2 regions of the Actinomadura coerulea genome follow, and region 2 is predicted to be linked to the other one. Evidence: riboswitches for the same ligand, from Rfam matches in the RefSeq annotation. Region 2 holds a riboswitch; the other holds the start of a gene.
The links. Region 2 has a riboswitch for cobalamin ahead of BKA00_RS26245 (ribonucleoside-diphosphate reductase subunit alpha). Riboswitches for the same ligand answer to the same signal wherever they lie in the genome.
Positions count from the first base shown of each region.

Region 1: linked by a shared signal. The riboswitch ahead of cobN (cobaltochelatase subunit CobN) and the one ahead of BKA00_RS26245 (ribonucleoside-diphosphate reductase subunit alpha) in region 2 are both predicted to bind cobalamin.

Region 1 covers NZ_JACHMQ010000001.1:2,959,452-2,966,519, reverse strand. The annotation lists gene BKA00_RS13785 (precorrin-2 C(20)-methyltransferase) at 1-1,114, opposite strand, end outside; gene BKA00_RS13780 (precorrin-8X methylmutase) at 1,114-1,734, opposite strand; gene cobG (precorrin-3B synthase) at 1,731-2,825, opposite strand; cobalamin riboswitch at 2,871-3,042, shown strand; gene cobN (cobaltochelatase subunit CobN) at 3,074-6,670, shown strand; gene BKA00_RS13765 (cobyrinic acid a,c-diamide synthase CobB) at 6,625-7,068, opposite strand, start outside.
Region 2 covers NZ_JACHMQ010000001.1:5,707,836-5,714,903, reverse strand. The annotation lists gene BKA00_RS26285 (TetR/AcrR family transcriptional regulator) at 1-124, opposite strand, end outside; gene BKA00_RS26280 (carboxymuconolactone decarboxylase family protein) at 263-733, shown strand; gene BKA00_RS26275 (GNAT family N-acetyltransferase) at 797-1,318, opposite strand; gene BKA00_RS26270 (GNAT family N-acetyltransferase) at 1,467-1,646, opposite strand; gene BKA00_RS26265 (group II truncated hemoglobin) at 1,683-2,450, opposite strand; gene BKA00_RS26260 (copper resistance CopC family protein) at 2,521-3,060, opposite strand; gene BKA00_RS26255 (YcnI family copper-binding membrane protein) at 3,057-3,764, opposite strand; gene BKA00_RS26250 (MFS transporter) at 3,841-4,470, opposite strand; cobalamin riboswitch at 4,577-4,792, shown strand; gene BKA00_RS26245 (ribonucleoside-diphosphate reductase subunit alpha) at 4,932-7,068, shown strand, end outside.

The DNA.
Region 1 (7,068 bases), 2.7 Mb from region 2:
GGGCGGCCACGGCGTGCGCCGCCGTCAGCCCCGGCACGACCCGCACCGGCACCTCCGCGAACTCGTCGCCGGCCGCGGCCTCCAGGACGGCCGTCGCCATCGCGAACACGCCGGGGTCGCCGGACGAGACGACGGCGACCCTCGCCCCGTCGCGCGCGAGTTCCAGCGCGTGCCGCGCCCGGTCGGCCTCCACCCGGTTCCCGGATCCGTGCCGCCGCTGCCTCGGGTTCGGCGGCACCCGGTCCAGGTAGGGGCCGTAGCCGACGAGGTCGGTCGCGGACGCCAGGACGTCCTGCGCCTCCGGGGTCAGCCACGGCCGCCCCGCGGGCCCGAGCCCGACGACCCACACCCCGCCGGCCCCCTCCGGCCGCGCCGGGGGAGGCGCCGCGAACGAGCGCTCCGCCGGGCTCGTCAGCAGCGCGAGCGCCATGTAGGGAACGTCCGCCGGATCGACGTCGGCGAGCGGGAGGACGCGCTGCCGGTCGCTGGCGGCCCGCTCGACGTACCAGCCGTCGCCCAGCCGCCCCGCGTCCTCGAACGCCTGCCTGACCTTGGGGAACGTCCGGCCGAGCTTGAGGACGGCCGCCGCGTCCGCGGTGCGCAGCCGCTCGGCCAGCTCCTCGCCCGGCAGAGTCCCGGGCAGGACGGTCAGCGTCTCCTCCCGCTCCACCAGCGGGCGCCCCGCCGCGGCCGACGCGGCGCTCAGCGACGTCACGCCCGGCACCACCTCGGCCGGGTAGTGCGGCGCGAGCCGCTTGTGCAGGTGCATGTACGACCCGTAGAACAGGGGATCGCCCTCGCTCAGCACCACGACCGTGCGCCCCGCGTCGAGGTGCGCGGCGAGCCGGGCGGCGCAGTCGGCGTAGAACTCCTCCAGCGCCCCCTGGTAGCCGCCCGGATGGTCGGTGGTCTCCGTCGTCACCGGGTAGACGAGCTGCTCCTCGATCCGCCCGTCCCGCAGGTAGGGCCCGGCGATGGCCCGGGCGATGCTGCGGCCGTGCCGCGCGCAGTGGAAGGCCACCACGTCCGCCTCGCCGATCAGCCGCGCCGCCTTCACCGTGACCAGCTCGGGGTCGCCGGGCCCGACGCCCACGCCGAACAGCCGTCCCGCCATCACTCCGCCTCACTGGCGATGGCGTTGACCGCCGCCGCCGTCATCGCGCTGCCGCCGCGCCGCCCGCGCACCACCAGGTGGTCCAGGCCGCTCGCGGCGAGCGCCTCCTTGGACTCGGCCGCCCCGATGAACCCGACCGGGGTCCCGAGGACCGCCGCCGGGCGCGGCGCGCCCTCCTCCACCAGCTCCAGGAGCCGGAACAGCGCGGTCGGCGCGTTGCCGATCGCGACGACCGCGCCGCCGAGCCGGTCGCGCCACAGCTCCAGCGCCGCCGCGCTGCGCGTCGTGCCGAGCCGCGCGGCCAGCTCGGGCACGCCCGGTTCGCCCAGGGTGCACACGACCTCGTTGCCGGCGGGCAGCCGCGCGCGGGTCACGCCGGAGGCGACCATCCGCGCGTCGCACAGCACGGGCGCGCCGGCCAGCAGCGCCGCCCGGGCCTGCGCCACGACCCCCGGCGACCAGGCCAGATCCTCGACGAGATCGGTCATGCCGCAGGCGTGGATCATGCGGACCGCGACCCGCGCCACGTCATCCGGCAGTCCCGACAGGTCGGTCTCCGCGCGGATCGTCGCGAACGACCGCCGGTAGATCTCGGCGCCGTCCCGGACGTAATCGATCACTGCTGTCCCTCCGCCGTCCTCAGCTCGACCGGGCCGCGGGGCATCCCGCAGCGCCGCTCGCATCCCGTCCAGTGGACGGGGGTCTCGGGCGCGCGGCTCAGGCCGTCCACGAAGCGCCGCGCCTCGCCCTGCACGTCGCCGCGCGACTTCGCGCATCCGGGGCTCCCGGTGCAGGCCGTCACACCGACCCAGGGGGAGGCGGGGTCGGTCGCGAAGCCCGCCGCCGCGAGCGCCGCCGACGCGCGGCCCGCCTCGTCCCGGTCCAGGTCCCGCACCACCACGCTGCGCCACGGCGTCACCCGCACCTCGTCCGCGACCGCGGCGAGCGCCTCGGCCTGCGCGCCCGACATCCTGCCGAGCGGAGGCACGGCCTCCAGCGCGGTGAGCCCGTCCCGCTGCGGGAGCAGCCCGGCGTGCGGCGGCGCGGGATCCGGGCGCGGCGGCGTGTCCCGCACGGCCGCGCCGAGCCGCCGCGCGACGAGCCGCGCGCCGTCCGGCACCTCCGCGAGCCGCCAGGCGCCGCCCCGGATCTCCAGGAACGCCTCCGCCGCCGCGAGCAGCGCCGCGACGGGATCGCCCGGGACGGTTCCGAGCCGCGTCCCGGCCAGCCGCAGGCCGTCGGGGGTGTGGGCCGCGTCGGCGTCCAGCGCGGTCGTGTCGCCGGTGCCGTCGTCGAGCGCGAACAGGAACCGCCCCGGCAGCCGGGCCAGCTCCGCACGCGCGCGGAGCGCCTCGTCCAGCGCCGTGACCAGCGGGTCCGTGGCGAGGACGCCGCGCGGGCCGCGCCCGCCGAGCGGGGACGCGACGATGTTGCGCACCCGCTCGTGGGTCGCCGACGGCAGCAGCCCGGCGGCCTCCAGCCGGGCCGCGAGGGCCGCGGTGTCGCGGACCCCGCGCACCTGGAGGTTGCCGCGGGACGTGAGTTCGATCACGTCCCGACCCAGCTCGCGGGCGGCGGCGCCGAGCACGGCGAGCTGCGCGGCCGACACCGCGCCGCCGGGGACGCGGACGCGCGCCAGCGGCCCGTCGGCGGCGTCGTGGGCGCGCAGCGCCCCGGGGCACGCGTCGGGACGGGCTCTGACATTCGGCACGGGGAGGATGTTAACCACAGTTTGCAGGGCGACCGCGCTGCCGTACTCTTCTGATCAGACGATGGCAATGGGAGGAAGCCGGTGCGAATCCGGCGCGGTCCCGCCACTGTGACCGGGGAGCGAACCCCGCTGTAGGCCACTGTCCGCGAGGACGGGAAGGCCGGGGCGAGCGTCGATCCGGGAGCCAGGAGACTCCTGCCGTCGCGACACCCGCGACCGGGGCGAGGACCCCAGGGGGAGGATGCGCCGTGCCCGAGCACAGCCGCACGGTCCTGTTGCTGTCGACGTCCGACACCGATCTGCTGAGCGCCCGCGCGTCCGGCGCCGCCTACCGGCTCGGCAACCCGGCGCGGCTCACCGCCGCCGACCTGCCCGGGCTGACCGAGGGCGCCGACCTCGTCGTGGTGCGGCTGCTCGGCGGCCGGCGCGCCTGGGAGGACGGCCTCGACGCGCTGCTCGCGGGCCCCCGGCCGGTCGTCGTCCTCGGCGGCGAGCAGGCCCCCGACGCCGAGCTGATGGAGCTGTCCACGGTCAGCGGGGGCGTGTGCGCCGAGGCGCACGCCTACCTCGCGCACGGCGGGCCCGCCAACCTCGCCGAGCTGCACGCGTTCCTGTCCGACACCGTGCTGCTGACCGGGCGCGGCTTCGCGCCGCCGGCCGCGGCGCCGGCCTGGGGGCGGCTCGACCGCGCCGCCCGCGACGGCGGCGGGCCCGTGGTCGGCGTGCTCTACTACCGCGCCCACCACATGGCGGGCAACACCGCGTTCGTGGAGGCGCTCTGCGCGGCCGTGGAGGACGCCGGCGGGCGCGCCATGCCGGTGTTCTGCTCGTCGCTGCGCACCGCCGAGCCCGACCTGCTGGACACGCTCCGCCAGGCCGACGCGCTGGTGGTGACCGTGCTCGCGGCGGGCGGGTCGCGGCCCGCGACGGCCGGGGCGGGCGGCGACGACGAGGCGTGGGACGTGGGCGCGCTCGCCGCGCTGGACGTCCCGATCCTCCAGGGCCTCTGCCTGACCACGAGCCGGTCCGACTGGGAGGGCTGCGACGACGGGCTGTCCCCGCTGGACGCGGCGTCGCAGGTCGCGATCCCCGAGTTCGACGGGCGGATCATCACCGTCCCGTTCTCGTTCAAGGAGGTCGACGAGGACGGGCTCACCGTCTACGCCGCCGACCCCGAGCGGGCGGCCCGGGTCGCCGGGATCGCCGTCCGGCACGGCCGCCTGCGGCACACCCCGGCCGCCGCCCGCCGCCTCGTCGTGATGCTGTCGGCGTACCCGACCAAGCACGCCCGCGTCGGGAACGCCGTCGGCCTCGACACCCCGGCGAGCACCGTCCGGCTGCTCGCCCGGCTCCGCGGCGCCGGGTACGACCTCGGGGAGGGCTTCCCCGGCGTCGACGAGCAGGACGGCGACGCCCTCGTCCACGCGCTCATCGCGGCGGGCGGACAGGACGAGGACTGGCTCACCGAGGAGCAGCTCGCGGGCAACCCCGTCCGCATCTCCGCCGCGTCCTACGAGCGCTGGTACCGCACCCTGCCCGCCGACCTGCGCGAGGGGATGGAGCGGCACTGGGGCCCGCCGCCGGGGGAGCTGTTCGTCCAGGACGGCGACATCGTCCTCGCGGCCCTGCGCGCCGGGAACCTCGTCGTCATGGTGCAGCCGCCGCGCGGCTTCGGGCAGAACCCCATCGCGATCTACCACGACCCCGACCTGCCGCCCAGCCACCACTACCTGGCCGCCTACCGGTGGCTGTCGGACGAGTTCGGCGCGCACGCGATCGTCCACGTCGGCAAGCACGGAAACCTGGAGTGGCTGCCCGGCAAGGCGGCGGGGATGTCGGCGTCGTGCGGCACCGACGCGGCGCTCGGCGACGTCCCGCTGGTCTACCCGTTCCTCGTCAACGACCCCGGCGAGGGCACGCAGGCCAAGCGCCGCGCGCACGCCGTCCTCGTCGACCACATGGTCCCGCCGATGGCCCGCGCCGAGACCTACGGCGACATCGCCCGCCTCGAACAGCTCCTGGACGAGCACGCGACGATCGCCGCGATGGACCCGGCGAAGCTGCCCGCGATCCGCGCCCAGATCTGGACGCTCATCCAGGCCGCCAAGCTCGACCACGACCTCGGCCTGGACGACCGCCCGCACGACACCGAGTTCGACGACTTCCTCCTGCACGTCGACGGCTGGCTGTGCGAGGTGAAGGACGCGCAGATCCGCGACGGCCTGCACGTCCTCGGCCAGGCGCCCACCGGTCCGGCCCGCGTCGACCTGGTGCTGGCCATGCTCCGCGCCCGCCAGATGTGGTCGGGGCGCGAGACGCTGCCCGGCCTGCGGGAGGCGCTCGGCCTCAGCGAGGCCGGCGGCGAGTCGCTCGCCGACGTGGACGCCGCCGAGGCCGCCGCCCGCGCCCTCGTCCAGGCCATGGAGGACGCCGGCTGGGCCGTGGACGCGGCGCGGGAGGCCGCCCGGGACGTTCCGGCGGGGAACCGCGAAGCCGTGACGCGGATCCTGGAGTTCGCCGCCGCGGAGATCGTCCCGCGGCTGGCCCGGACGACCGACGAGCTCGACCACGTCCTGCACGCCCTGGACGGCGGCTACGTCCCGGCGGGCCCGAGCGGGTCGCCGCTGCGCGGCCTCGTCAACGTCCTGCCGACCGGCCGCAACTTCTACTCGGTCGACCCGCGCGCCGTCCCGAGCCGCCTCGCCTGGGAGACCGGGCAGGCGATGGCCGACTCGCTCCTGGAGCGCTACCGCGCCGACCACGGGGAATGGCCGCGCTCGGTGGGGCTGTCGGTGTGGGGGACGAGCGCGATGCGCACCGCGGGCGACGACGTGGCCGAGGTCCTCGCGCTGCTCGGCGTCCGCCCGGCCTGGGACGAGGCGTCCCGCCGCGTCACGGCGCTGGAGCCGGTCCCGCTCGCCGATCTCGGCCGTCCGCGCATCGACGTGACCGTCCGCATCAGCGGCTTCTTCCGGGACGCGTTCCCGCACGTCGTCGCCATGCTGGACGACGCCGTCCGGCTCGTCGCCGGGCTGGACGAGCCGGACGCCGACAACCACGTCCGCGCCCACGTGCGGGCCGACCGGGAGCGGCACGGCGACGAGCGGCGCGCCACGATGCGCGTGTTCGGGTCCGCGCCGGGCGCGTACGGGGCCGGGCTGCTGCCGCTCATCGACAGCCGCAACTGGCGCGACGACGCCGACCTCGCCGAGGTGTACGCGGTGTGGGGCGGCCACGCCTACGGCCGCGACCTCGATGGGGTGCCCGCCCGCGCCGACATGGAGAGCGCCTACCGGCGGATCGCCGTCGCCGCCAAGAACGTCGACACCCGCGAGCACGACATCGCCGACTCCGACGACTACTTCCAGTACCACGGCGGCATGATCGCCACCGTCCGCGCGCTGACCGGCCGGGCCCCGGAGGCCTACGTCGGCGACAGCACCCGCCCGGACGCCGTGCGCACCCGGACCCTCTCGGAGGAGACCGCGCGGATCTTCCGGGCCCGCGTGGTGAACCCGCAGTGGCTCGCCGCCATGCGCCGGCACGGCTACAAGGGCGCGTTCGAGCTGGCCGCGACCGTGGACTACCTGTTCGGCTACGACGCCACCACCGGCGTCATGGCCGACTGGATGTACGACAGGCTCACCGCCGCCTACGTCCTGGACGAGGAGAACCGCGCGTTCATGGCGGAGTCGAACCCGTGGGCGCTGCACGGCATCGCCGAGCGGCTGCTGGAGGCGGCCGAGCGCGGCATGTGGGAGCACCCCGACCCGGCGGTCCTCCAGGGGCTCCAGGAGGTCTACCTCAAGACGGAGGGCGACCTGGAGGACGACACCAGCCGCTGAGCCGCCTGCGGGGACCCCGCCCAGTGCAGGTGCAGGTAGGAGGCGGTGATCCGGTCGTCGCCGTACCCGTCGCGGCCGTCCCGCCACCGGAACAGCGGTCCGGCATCGGTATCCAGCGCGGTCCGGTGGAACTCGTGGCCGTGGAACCGCTCGCCCGGACGGGTCAGCGGCGATTCCGCCACCGCGACCGCCTCCCGGTAGCCGAGCGTCAGCCGGGAGGTCATCCGCGCGCGGCCCGGCACCCGCCCGCACATCGCCCGCCCGTCGAGTTCCTCGCACAGGTAGAGGAGCCCGGCGCATTCGGCGGCGATCGGACCGGGGAACGCCGCGACCTCGGCGAGCATCGGCGCGTTGGCTGCCAGCTCGGCGGCGTGCACCTCCGGGAAGCCGCCCCCGAT
Region 2 (7,068 bases):
CGACGGCCGCCATCGTCGTCGCCGCCATCCCGTGCTCCTCGACGAGCTCGCGCGCGGCCCGCAGCAGCGCCGTCCGGGAACGCCTGCTCCGCGCGTTCCGCGGCTCCTCGATCGCCCTCGCCATGCCCCCCATGTTCCCAGCCGCGCGCCCGCCGCCCGCCCGGACCGCCGAGGTGAGCGGAGTCACTCCCGGGAGGCTGTCACACCTCAGGGGACCGCCCCGTCTACCTGACGTAACCCTCCACACGGCAAGGAGACCGCCATGGACCCCCGTTTCAACTACTACGGCACCGCCTCCGGCGGGAAGTTCATGAAGCACCTGCTTTCGGCGGCCAAGGTCGTCTCGGGCTCGACGGTGCCCTCCACGACGCTGCACCTGGTGGAGCTGCGCGCCAGCCAGATCAACGGCTGCGGATTCTGCGTCGACATGCACAGCAAGGACCTCGCCCACGAGGGCGAGACGTCGGTGCGCCTCAACCTGGTCGCGGCCTGGCGTGAGGCCACCGTCTTCACCGACGCCGAGCGCGCCGCCCTGGAGCTGGCCGAGCAGGGCACCCGCCTCGCCGACGGCGCCGGCGTCTCCGACGAGGTCTGGGAGAACGCCGCCAAGCACTACGACGAGGAGGAGCTCGCGACCCTGGTGTCGCTCATCGCCCTCATCAACACCTGGAACCGGCTGAACGTCATCACCCGGCAGCCCGCCGGCTCCTACGTCCCCGGCCAGTTCGGCTGACCGCCCGGGACACGGACGTGCCGCCCCTCCCGTGAGGGAAGGGCGGCACGCTCGGCACCGCGGTCAGGCGGTGCTGTAGGTGGCGAGGCCCTCGCTCGTGCCGACAAGGCGGAGGCCCGCCTTCTCCAGGACGCGGACCGACGCCGGGTTGGACAGCTCCACGGTCGCGACGGCCTTGTCCACGCCGGGCGCGGTCAGGGCGAACGCCGCGATGGCGCGGGCGGCCTCGGTGGCGTACGCGCGGCCACGGCGGGACGGGACGACGCCGTAACCGAACTCCACGGCCCCGTCCGCGGGCGGCCAGAACAGGCCGACGGCGCCGACCACCAGGCCGGTGGAGCGTTCGATGATCAGGCGCTGGCCGTACTCGCCGAGCGCGGACGGGTTCTCGGCGATGAAGCCGGCGATGACCCGGTCGCCTTCGGCGGGGAAGTCGTCCGCCCAGTGGGCGAGCCTGTCACCGGACTGGACGGCGGCGATCTCGCCGGTCGTCCACGGCCGCAGGACGAGACGGTCGGTGGTGAGATCCGCGTCCGGCGCCTGCGCGTCGGGCAGGCCTGAAGTGGTCAGGTCGGAAGAAGGCAAGTGTGGCTCCTGGTCGTTCTGGACGACCGGGCCGCGCTCAGTCGCGGGCGGCCCGGACAAGGGCATGCTGATGAAGCGCCGCGCGGGCCATATTCATCAACCTCCCCTGTCGCAGGAACGCCGCAGAGCTTACTACGGGCGGCGGCGGTCAGGGGACCCGGAAGCCGCGGAAGGTCACGTGCCTCCAGACCTCGAAGCCGAGCCGTTCGTAGAGTGCGATCGCCGGGGTGTTCGCTGCGGCGACGTGCAGGAAGGGGCGTTCGTTCCGGGACGTGACGCGCGTCGCGAGCGCCCGTACCAGGCGGGCGGCGTGACCGCGCCCGAGCACCTCTCAGGCCGTGCGCGGGTATCGGCGCCCCGGATGCTAGTCGGCGGGGATGTAGGGCGGTGCGACGCCCCAGCCCCAGTGCGGCATGGGGGCCTGGAGGGGCGGCTTCGCGTCCGGCTGGGAGTTGGCGAGGGCGATGCGCGTGCCCCACTCGATGTAGGACGCGAACGCGGCGCGGAACTCCGGGTCGTCCGGGAGGCCGACCTCGTCCGCCGCGTCCATGAGGAGCGCGACCCAGCGGCGGCGCTGCGCCTCGGTGATGGACTTGCCGAGGTGGTGGCGCACCATGGCGGCGTAGCCGCCGCGCTCGCGGCTGTAGCGCTCGGGCCCGCGGAAGACCTCGCCGAGCCAGGCCGCGACCCACTTCGGGTGGTCCGGGGCCATGTGCTCGAAAAGCGGGCGCAGCAGCTCGTCCTTGAGGACGTTCGTGTAGAAGTGCTCGGTGAGCCGCTCCAGCGCCGCGCTCCCGCCCGTCCAGTCGTACATGGTCGGGACGGACGAGCCGGCGCCGCGCACCGCCGTCCGCTCGTAGTGGCGCATCTCCTCGATCCGCTGGACGTACGGCTTGATCTCGGCGAAGAACGCGGGGAAGTGCTCGCCGCCCCGGAAGCCCCGCATGTGGTCGTCGGCCGACGTCCAGCAGATGCGCAGGATGTAGGACGACGGCTCGTCGACGCACCTGGACAGCTCGTAGTCCACGCACTCGGGCGCGGCGGCGAGCGGGACGGAGGCGCGCGCGTAGGCGGCCTCGAAGTCCGCCGCGTCCTGCGGGTCGATGCGGTAGCGGATGTACTCGACGATCATGGGGCCCCCAGGCTGCTTCCGGTCGGATTATCACTGTAATCCTGTAATCATCCGACCGGAAGCGAAACGATCAATCCTGGCGGGGCGAGCGGCGGAACCAGGCGGCGGCGCCCGCCGCCGCCGCGAGGACCAGGGCGATCAGGCCGATCCAGAGCCAGCCCGACGAGCCTCCCCGGTCGTCGGTGTCGCCGGTGGCGACGATGGTCTTCCGGATCGGCGAGGGGGCGGGCTGGACGGCCCCGGACGAGCCCCGCACGGTGAACGTGTAGGTGCCCTCGACCGGATGGCCGTCCGAGGCGACGACGCGCCACCCCACGGTGTACTCCCCGTCGGGCAGCGTGCCGCCGACGGCCTGGGTGACCTTGTTGTCGACCGCCCGCGCCGGACCGGCCTGGTACTGCCTCCGCGACCGGTCGGTCACGACCACGCGCGGCAGCCGGACCGGGTCGCCGTACGTCAGGACGATCCGGGACGGGGCCGCGACCGTCGAGTCCTTCTCGGGGCTCGCCGACGTCAGCGCCGTGTGCGCCGACGCCGGGACCGCGGTCGCCGCCAGGACGGCCGCGAGCGCCGCGGCACCGGCGGTCCCGCGCAGCGCCGCGCGGGTCATGCCCGGCTCCGCGCCCGGGTCACGCCGTAGGCGCCGACCGCGATGCCGGCCGCGCCGACGGCGATGCCGATGCCGCCGAGCAGCCGGGCCGTCCCGTCACCGGACGACGCGGACGACGCCGCGGCGGGCTTCACCTGCGCGGTCAGTCCGGTCGTGGCCGCCGAGCCCTTGGGGAGCAGCTTCAGCACCGGCGAGGGGTGCTCCGGCTCGTTCGCCCCCTCGGCAGGGGGCTCCTCCCACTTGACGACCTCGCCGCCGGAGTAGGTCTGGTCGGCCTTGAACAGGAGCTGGTCGGTGTCGGTGGGCAGCGGTCCCATCGACACGTCGAACTCCTCGAACCGGCCCGGCTCGATCCTGCCGCCGCTCCAGGTGATCTTCGTGACGGCCTCGGTCAGCTCGCCGCCCTCGGTCTTCACCGGCTCCGGCAGCCTGGACCTGTCGACCTTCACCGTCCAGCCGGGCAGCGGCCGGACCGACACCGACGACAGCGGGTGGTCGGTCGGCAGGTTCACCACGAGCTTGGTGGTGGAGGCGTCGTCGCGCTCGTTCGGCACCCGGAACGAGACCTTGGCGTACGAGCCCTGCTCGGCGGTCCTGGGGTTCACGCTGACGTGCGCGGACGCCGCCGCGGCCAGGCCGATCACGGACAGGGCGGCGAGGGACGCGACGGCGCCGGCGCGCCGGGCATGCGGAATGAAGGGCATTGCGGAACTCCGTTCGAGACGCACGGGAAGGACCGGGCGCCGCGATGGGGCGTCCGGTGGCGTACGGCGCTCCGGCTCAGGAGTGAGCGAGCGCCCTCGAACGCGGCGGGGGGCCCCGCCGGACGACCTGGTGCCGCAGGACACGCCCGGTGGCCGTGGCGGCGGCCGCCTCGGGCGCCGCCCGGAGGGGACGGGCCGAGGGCTCGGCCGGCTCCACGGCGAGCAGGGCCGGCAGCAGGCGGATCGGACGGTCCGCGAGGGCGGCGACCCGCCGGGCGAGCGACCACGCGGCCCGCTCGCCGCGCCGCAGCCACCACGCGGCCACCAGCGCGGCCGTGCAGTGCGCGAGCGTCATCACCAGGCCGTTCCCGCCGTGGGCGGCGGCGACCGGGACGGGTTCCATGGCGCCCGTCATGGCGGCGTGCGCCTCGGGCGCGTGATGGGGCGCGGTGGCCGCCGTGAACAGCGTGTGGAGGGCGAACTGCCCGCCGAGAAGCCCGCCCAGGATCGTCGCCAGCGAGCGCTCGTGGCCCGCCAGCATCATCGTCACGCCGAGGACGGCGCCGAAGCCCGTGAGCGCCGCCCAGGCGGGCACCGCCGCGCCGCCCGCCAGGACGTGCCCGAGGGTCGCCAGCGTCGCGCACACGGTGGCGAACACCACCGCGCGTGCGGGCCGGAACAGCGGCTGCGGCGCAAGGGGGCTCATGACGGCGACCATCGTCCCATCCCCCGCGCGCGCTGCCCAGCCGCCCCCGAACATTCGCCGCCACGCCCAACATCTTGGGGTTGTGCGTTGATCGTCGACTAGATGTAGGGTTCAGTCCCGTGCTGGTCCGCCCCGTCGTTCGCGGCGGGGGCGGCGTGAGAGGGAACCCGGTGGGAATCCGGGACTGCCCCGCAGCGGTGAGCGGGAACGACCGCCGTCATCGAGCACTGGGCCCGGCGGCCCGGGAAGCGACGGCCAGTAGGACGCCTCGGCAGAGGCGGCGCCCGCGAGTCCGAAGACCTGCCCGCACGCGAGGCCGGGAGACCGGCCTCATCCGGGGGTCCGGGTCCGTCCCGGATCGACACGTCCAGGCCTCGCGGGTGGGCCGGGGGCGGAGCGCGGCCTGCCGCCGCGCGCCGTTCGCATGCCTCCGCGGGGCGGCATGCGAGGGGAAGATGCACGTGACACAGGTTCTGGCCGCGCCGCCGGCGGAGATCGTCGTCGAGGTCGAGGCGGCCTGCGAGGGGATACCGGACGCCGAGGCCGGACGGGTGCTGGCCGCGGTCCGGTCCGCGGACGGGCTGGACGCGGCGGCCCTGCGGGACCTCGCGATCGGGGAGGCCGCCGCGCTCATCCCCGCCGAGCCCGGGTACTCCAGGGTGGCCGCGCGGCTGCTCGGCGGCCGGATCCGGGAGGAGGCCGCGGCCGCCGGCGTCCGGACGTTCGCCGAGTCGGTCGCCGCCGCGCACCGTGAGGGCCTCCTCGCGGACGACCTGGCCGCCTTCGTCGCCGCCCGCGCCGCGGCGCTCGACGCGCTCGTCGACGAGGAGGCCGACGACCGGTTCGAGTACTTCGGGCTCCGGACGGTCTACGACCGGTACCTGCTCAGGCATCCGCGCTCGCGGCTCGTCCTGGAACGGCCTCAGCACTTCCTTCTGCGCGTGGCGTGCGGTCTCGCCGACACCGTGGAGGAGGCCGCCGAGCTGTACGCGCTGCTCAGCACCCTGTCGTACCTGCCCAGCTCGCCCACGCTGTTCAACTCCGGCGCCCGCCGCCCGCAGCTCTCGTCGTGCTTCCTGCTCGACTCGCCGCGCGACGAGCTGGAGTCGATCTACGAGCGGTACGGGCAGGTCGCGCGGCTCAGCAAGTACGCGGGCGGCATCGGCATCTCCTGGACGCGGGTGCGGTCGCGGGGCTCGCTGATCCGCGGCACCAACGGGCACTCCAACGGGGTCGTCCCCTGGCTGCGCACGCTCGACTCGTCCGTCGCCGCCGTCAACCAGGGCGGCCGCCGCAAGGGCGCGGCGTGCGTGTACCTGGAGCCGTGGCACGCCGACGTCGAGGAGTTCCTGGAGCTGCGCGGCAACACCGGCGAGGAGGCGCGCCGCACCCACAACCTCAATCTGGCCAACTGGATCCCGGACGAGTTCATGCGCCGCGTCGAGGCCGACGCGGCATGGTCGCTGTTCGACCCGAAGGAGGTCCCCGAGCTGGTCGACCTGTGGGGCGAGGAGTTCGACGAGGCCTACCGGGCGGCGGAGCGGGACGGGCGGTTCGTCCGGCGGATCCCGGCCCGCAAGCTGTACGGGCGCATGATGCGGACGCTCGCCGAGACCGGCAACGGCTGGATGACGTTCAAGGACGCCGCCAACCGCGCCTGCAACCAGACCGCCGAGCCCGGCAAGGTCGTCCACCTGTCGAACCTCTGCACGGAGATCCTGGAGGTGACGGGCGACAGTGAGGCCGCCGTCTGCAACCTCGGGTCGGTGAACCTGGCCGCGCACGCCGGGCCGTCCGGCGTCGACTGGGAGCGGCTCCGCTCGACGGTCCGCACCGCGGTCCGGTTCCTGGACCGCACCATCGACCGGGGCTTCTACCCCACCCCGGAGGCGGAGAAGGCCAACCGCAAGTGGCGGCCGGTCGGGCTGGGCGTGATGGGCCTCGCGGACGTGTTCTTCACGCTGCGCCTGCCGTTCGACTCGGCCGAGGCGCGCGAGCTGTCGACGCGCATCGCCGAGGAGATCGCCCTCGCCGCCTACCACGCGTCGGCCGACCTCGCCGCCGCCCACGGGCCGCTGCCCGCCTACGACGCGACCCGGACCGCGCGCGGCGAGCTCCACCTGGACCACTTCCCGGACGCGGCGCCCTCCCGTCCCGCCGACTGGGAGGCCCTGCGCGCCCGCGTCGCGGAGGTCGGCCTGCGCAACTCGCTGCTCGTCGCGATCGCGCCGACCGCGACGATCGCGTCCATCGCGGGCTGCTACGAGTGCATCGAGCCGCAGGTGTCCAACCTGTTCAAGCGCGAGACGCTGTCCGGCGAGTTCCTGCAGATCAACCGCTACCTGGTGGAGGACCTGAAGTCGCTCGGGCTGTGGACGCCGGCCGTCCGCGAGGCCGTCAAGAAGGCGAACGGGTCCGTCCAGGGGCTCGTCGACCTGCCGGAGGAGATGCTGTCGCTCTACCGGACGGCCTGGGAGCTGCCGCAGAAGGCGCTCATCGACCTCGCCGCCGCCCGCACCCCGTACATCGACCAGTCGCAGTCACTGAACCTGTTCATGGAGACGCCGACGATCGGCAAGCTCTCGTCGATGTACGCCT